DNA from 2 places in the Weissella paramesenteroides genome. Region 1 is predicted to be linked to the other one. Evidence: predicted binding sites of a transcription regulator. Region 1 holds the regulator's gene; the other holds the start of a gene.

Region 1 (3,434 bases):
TGCGCAACCCGATTTTTCGACAGGCAACCTCAAATGAACTAGCAAACTTATTACGGACATCTGGTGTGGCAAATGTTAATTTCGTTTCTGAACACACATCACCACATCCAATCCAGTAGACACAACTGTCATATACTTGACCAACAAAAATTTCTTGCTGGCCAGCAACCATTGATTCCAATGATGCAATCAGCTGACAGACAGTCTGCTCTGGAATATCTCGTGAGCTTTGTAATAGTTGCCGAATTACAGCACATTGGACTAACTTGTTCTCTTGGCACATTTGTACTTCTTGCATATCTAGCCTCCAAAACTTGTTTCTGACTTGTATCAGTTACTATTTAATTTTCCATAATTATGATAACCTATCATAAATGTTTTAACAAACATATAATTTTGTTTTCCTGAAATAAAACATGACTACCTGTTTCAACATACAATTAACAGCCTTAACTACTACACAACAAACGAGGAATTTTCACATTATGACCGAATCGATTTCTAAAACCCAGTATTTACAAACAATCTTAGAATTAAGCGGCGGCGATGAGTCAACAAAAATTTCAAATAATCAAATTGCTGAGCATTTAAATGTAACCCCTTCATCAGTTTCAAACATGTTAGCAAAACTTCAAGAAGCGGGCGAAGTTGACGTGGTCCCTTATTATGGTGTCACATTAACGAAACCTGGACGTGAAACTGCCTTACGTTTAATCCGATCACATCGTTTGATCGAGACATTTGGTGCCACAAAACTAGGACTGTCAATTTCCGAAGCTCATTCTAATGCTGATCATCTTGATCATGATGCAAATGATCAATTCATCAATGCGCTAGATAAATATTTAGATTTCCCATCACTAAGTCCCCAAGGTCTTGTCATTCCTGATATTGACCACCACTACTCTCCAAAATCATTACGGACATTGCGTGAAGCAACTGATAATGAAACTGTTACTATTAACAGTTTTACTGAGGATTTAGAGTTACTACAATATACTGAAACTTTACATCTAGACCTAAACAGCACTTGGACAATCAAAGAACGCCTGCCATTTGATGGACCATTGGTGTTAGTTTCTGGCGATAGGACAATCCAAGTCACACAACATGCCGCAGATTTTATCTATATCAACGACTAAACTATCCCATTTATATACAAAACACAAAAAAACATTGATGTCATTTCATCAATGTTTTTTTGTATTTATTATTTACTTTTCACCAAAATTATTAATAAAGTACAACAACGTTTGCAACTCATTTGTTAAGTCAACGTTCTGAACGCGAATTGATTTTGGTACATCTAAACGCAATGGCGTGAAATTCAAAATACCTCGAATGCCTGCCGTTGCCAAGCGCTTAGCAACGTCTTGCGCAACATCAGCAGGTACGGTGACAATTGCAACGTCAATTCGTTGATCTGTAATTTGCTTCTCTAAATCATCTAAACTATATACAGGAATTCCTGATTGAATTGTATTAACAATATCAGGATTAACATCAAATGCTGCTGCAATGCGTGCATTTGAACTTTGGTGAAAATTAAAATTCAACAAAGCTTGTCCTAGATTTCCTACTCCGACTAATGCAACAGAAGCTAAAGTATCTTGATTCAAAATTTCACCAAAAAACTTCATCAAAGCTTCCACGTCATACCCATACCCACGTTTTCCTAGTGCTCCAAAATAAGAAAAATCACGTCGAATTGTTGCAGCATCAAACTTTACTGCATCAGATAATTCATTTGATGAAACGCGGACAGTCCCAGAATCTAACAACAACTTCAAATAACGATAGTAAATTGGCAATCGTTTTGCCGTTGCTCTAGGAATATCATGTTCAACCATTTTGTTCGACCTCTTTTTCCAAATTTTAACTATTTCACAATCTAACTCCAACATTGTGAACCTCTTATTAGTTATAATCATACCATATATAGCACATTATGTGAACGAAATAACAATTATTAATTCACAAACCACCATTTTCTGTAAGCGTTTCCGGAATGCTGGATTTTTGATAAAAAAGTGACTGAAACTTCGGTGATAACCTTAAAAAAGAAGAGGCTGGGACAGATGTTGTCTCAGCCTCTTCTTTTTGTGCTAAAAGATATTAATTAAACGCATGTTAGTTTGACAGCATAAACGCGTTCCAAAAGTCTGAAGCCTCAATGTAACGCAATTTACGACATTTCTGTCCTTCGCTTTGCTTCGGCCAAAAATGACGAAAACTACGTTACACACCGGCTTCAAAACGACTTTTGTCTCGCTGTCTTTTTTGGCTAAAAATGTATTAATTATGTTTTGGCTTACCCTTATTTTTACGATGCTTACGCTTTGCGCGCTTTTCTTTATCAAAGCGCTCCTGACGTGAAATAACGTTTGTCACCTCAGACTTCTTACGTTGTGTTGCCTTATTATTAGTCCGTGGCTTGTCTGATGTTGAAGATGAACTAGGCGTTGCCGGCTTGCGTGGTGCTATTTTCTCAGCAACAATCGCTGTTTTTTTACTTGGTAATACATGATTACCAGAAATGGTCTGAATATCAACTGTTACCATTTTTTTTAAATCACGATAATCATGATCGTTTCCAAAGGAAATTACCGTACCTGCCTTACCCATACGCCCAGTACGCCCAGCACGATGTGTGTATGTTTCTCCATCACGTGGTAAATCAAAATTTATAATTGCCGGTAAATCAGGAATATCAAGGCCTCTAGCAGCCACATCTGTTGTGAGTAAAAATTTTGCTTTCCCCTGACGGAAGTTCGTTAATGATTTTGATCTGGTCGTACTAGAATCACCACGTACCAGCGTAGCCATTGCAACATGTTCATGGGCTAAAAAGCTTGCCGTTATTTTTAATTGCTTCGTTGTGTTAAAAAATACGATTGCTTGAAAATGTTTTTGCGTTGCCAATTGGCGCAATCTTTTTTGGCGTTGATCACGTGCTGTTGGCCAAAATTCATGTTTAATTGCTGTCGGAATTTTAACCTGACGTTGATCGATACGCAAAAAATCGCGGTTAAACAAACCACTTGCTGTTGACTGATCAACTTCTGTTGCACCAAATAATGCAACTTGTACATCATCGTCATCAATAGCATCCCAAATCAGGTCAATTTGATTTGCTGTGTCATCGCGTAACAATTCATCTGCTTCATCTAAAATCAACGTACGTAAACGTTCCAATTTTAGTTTACCATTTGCAATTAATTCACTAACACGTCCTGGCGTACCAATCAAAATTTCTGGATGTTTTTTTAATCGGTCCAGTTGATGCTTAATATTTGCACCACCTGTTAAGGATAATACCTTCAACGATAAAACATTCGCCCAATCACGGATAACACGAGTTGTCTGCATGGCTAATTCTTGTGATGGTGCCAAGATCAATAGCTGTTCACCATCTTCTGGCACCAATTCAGGTA
Region 2 (3,434 bases), 410 kb from region 1:
GACATGAACAAAATTCAAGTCCATCCAACAACACAACAAGATACCGACCATGTTTATTTAATTGGTGAAGGTGTTCGAGGAGAGGGCGCTATTTTAGTCAATCAAGCGGGGCAACGATTTGTTAATGAAATGACCACTCGTGATAAAGTAACAACTGCAATTGACGATTTACATGAAAATGGTGCAACTCTCATCTTTGATCAGGGTGTGCGGCAAGCATTTCCCGCCATTGATTTTTATCAGGCAGTTGGTCTCGTAATGACAGCCGATAGTATATCAAAATTAGCGCAAAAAGCTCATTTAGATGGTGAAAATTTATTGGACACGATTGCTAGGTGGAATGATAGTCAATCATCTGGTGTCGATGCTGAGTTTGGTCGGAAAACTGCAATGGATCGTGGCCTAAATTTGGCACCTTATTATGCAATTCACATCAAGCCGGCGATTCATTATACGATGGGTGGCATTAAAATAAATAAATTAACGGAAGTGCTGACAGAGACCGGCAACAAAATTAATGGTTTATATGCGGCTGGTGAAGTGACTGGTGGATTACACGGCAATAATCGCATTGGGGGAAACTCCATTGCAGAAACGGTTATTTTTGGGCGCCAAGCCGGCATTCAAGTAGCAAAATACATTTTTAGTAATGAATTGAAAAATTAGCATGTTATTGATATTAATAAATTTTGTATGACTAATTGTTGCATTTGCGGCAATTAGTCTTTTTTATAAAAAAATAAAGACCATACAACTTGTAAACGCCAGTTGTACGGTCTCGGATGGACATCTATTTTATATATTATTGTGCCGTATAGCCACCATCAACCACAAATTCTGAACCGGTTGCAAATTTTGATTCGTCTGAAGCTAGGAACACACACATGTAAGCTATATCATCTGGTTCACCTAAGTGTCCCATTGGAGTTTTAGAACGTTGTGACATTGCTTCAACCATGCCAGGTGTACTTTCAACCATTGGTGTTCTGATATAACCTGGATGAACTGAATTGATGCGAATATCATAATCTTTTAGTGCGCAGTCAACAGCTGCAGATTTAGACATGATGCGGACAGCACCCTTTGAAGCATTATAAGCACCTAAATTAGAATCACCAACAAAGCCTTCAATTGATGACATATTAATGATTGATGCACCGAGATGCTTGTTTTTCATTCGTTGAATCCCTAAACGAGTACCAAAGAATACACCATCTAAATTAACTGCCATAATCTGACGCCACTCTTCAGTTGTCGTATTTTCAATACTATTACCAACGGCAATACCAGCATTATTTACTAGTGTTGAAACAGGCCCGAATATTTGTTCAGTTTGATTAAAAAGGTCAACCCAACCAGCTTCATCAGAGGAATCATGCTGGATGAAACGAATAACATCTGGGGTACCAATTTTTTGAGCAGCTTCTTCACCGATTTGTGCCCGGCGACCTGTAATGACAACTTTAGCACCTTCTTGAACGAATCTATTTGCAATTGCCCAGCCAATCCCCAAAGAACCACCAGTAACAATTGCGACTTTTCCCTTTAACCGTTCACCCATTTTTAAGCCCTCCAAAAATTCTATATTTTCTTTATATGTGAATTATATCACATGGTGAAGGGGGTTTGTAAAATAAAAATAATGATTTTTTTTAAAATAGTATTTAAATAGCGAATTATAACTAAAAATTTATAAATAACAACCTTATTTTTATTGTTATAAAATTCACTATTTCGTTTTTTGTTAATAGCGTATATAATCAAAGCGGGTAATCGTTTATGTAAATACTTATATGCGATTAATTGGGATATAAAATGAAATTACTTACCAAAAATCATTAATATGTATTTACAAAAACCACTTGATAATATTTGCGTAAGCGTTTACTATATAGGCGAAGGTTAGTTTTTATATAGAAGGAGATTTTATGATGGAAGCACTTGTTTTAACTGGTATTAAGGAATTGACTGTAAAAGACATTGATCGGCCAAAAGTTTTACCAAATGAGGTATTGATTCATACGGCATTTGCTGGTATCTGCGGGACTGATCATGCATTGTATGCAGGATTACCAGGTTCTGCAGAGGCTGTTCCGCCAATTGTGTTGGGACATGAGAATTCAGGCGTTGTTGCGGAAGTTGGAGATGCAGTGACAAATGTTAAAGTTGGCGATCGTGTCACCGTTGATCCAAACATTTATTGTGGTCAGTGTAAGTATTGCCGAACGGGCCGTCCAGAATTATGTGAAAACTTATCAGCAGTTGGTGTTACACGTGATGGTGGGTTTGAAGAATACTTTACGGCACCTGCATCTGTAGTGTATCAAATTCCTGATAACGTCTCATTGAAATCAGCTTCTGTTGTAGAACCAATTTCATGTGCTGTACACGGGATCAAATTGCTAAAACTATCACCATACCAGAAAGCACTAGTTATTGGTGATGGGTTCATGGGTGAGTTATTTGTTCAAATTCTTCAAGCCTACGGTATTCACCAGGTAGATTTAGCTGGTATTGTTGATGAAAAATTGGCAATGAATAAGGCACAATTTGGTGTTCAAAATACATTTAATACAAAGAATGGCGATCAAATTCCTGCCGAAGAATATGATGTTGTAATTGAAGCTGTTGGTATGCCACAAACCCAAGAAGAAGCAATTGCAGCAGCTGCGCGTGGTGCGCAAGTACTTATGTTTGGTGTTGGTGGTCCTGATGCGACATTTGAAATGAATACTTATGAAATCTTCCAAAAGCAATTAACAATCCAAGGCTCATTTATTAATCCAAATAGTTTTGAGGATTCACTAGCTCTGCTATCATCAGGTAAATTAAATGTTGAGGCGTTGATGTCACATGAACTAGATTACAAAACGGTAGATGATTTTGTTAATGGTAAGTTGGGGGTTGTATCAAAGGCGGTTGTTAAAGTCGGTGGTGAAGAGGCGTAAAAATGGATAGTGTGGGGGAGAAGCAAGCACAGCGAAGTCTATCAATGAGCGCTTCAATCATGTATTTCATAATTTCCTTGATTCTTAATTCTTTAGGAAATGTATTGACTTTGGTTACATCAGCACATGTACATCCATCGTTTCTAGGGTCAGCATATTGGACCGCAGGTGAAGCTAATTTAGGTAATGCAATTTTAGGAAATAACTCATTAGCGCTGTTTTGGGCGTTTCTAGTTCTTGGTATGTTGATATCATTTTTGAACGCACTGTTAATGAGAAAATTGGATTGGAAGCGGATCTTCGGTAACTTTATTTTCATGTTACCATTCTCTATTTTTATCCAATGGTTCTCGAATATCTTTAATCAAATCATGCCAGATGCAACGACATTACCAATGGTTATTTTGTACACGATTATTAATTTTATCGGTGTTGCGCTTATTGCGACAGCGATTTCTATCTATCAAAGAGTAAACTTGGTTTTGC

Evidence for each region. The regulator Rex, encoded in region 1, represses fermentation and respiration genes when NADH is low (regulators of the CRP and FNR family bind a similar motif). The targets are predictions, from matches to a motif close to TTGTGAANTANTTCACAA.
Region 2: the regulator Rex is predicted to act here: its motif matches at 1,715-1,732, upstream of QRX23_RS05190 (zinc-dependent alcohol dehydrogenase family protein).

What each region holds. Positions count from the first base shown of each region.
Region 1 covers NZ_CP130559.1:651,838-655,271, reverse strand. Annotated here, with positions in the region: gene QRX23_RS03270 (hypothetical protein) at 1-298, opposite strand, end outside; gene QRX23_RS03265 (metal-dependent transcriptional regulator) at 486-1,142, shown strand; gene QRX23_RS03260 (redox-sensing transcriptional repressor Rex) at 1,215-1,850, opposite strand; gene QRX23_RS03255 (DEAD/DEAH box helicase) at 2,296-3,434, opposite strand, start outside.
Region 2 covers NZ_CP130559.1:1,062,829-1,066,262, reverse strand. Annotated here, with positions in the region: gene QRX23_RS05200 (flavocytochrome c) at 1-666, shown strand, start outside; gene QRX23_RS05195 (SDR family oxidoreductase) at 803-1,561, opposite strand; gene QRX23_RS05190 (zinc-dependent alcohol dehydrogenase family protein) at 1,932-2,948, shown strand; gene QRX23_RS05185 (fructose permease) at 2,951-3,434, shown strand, end outside.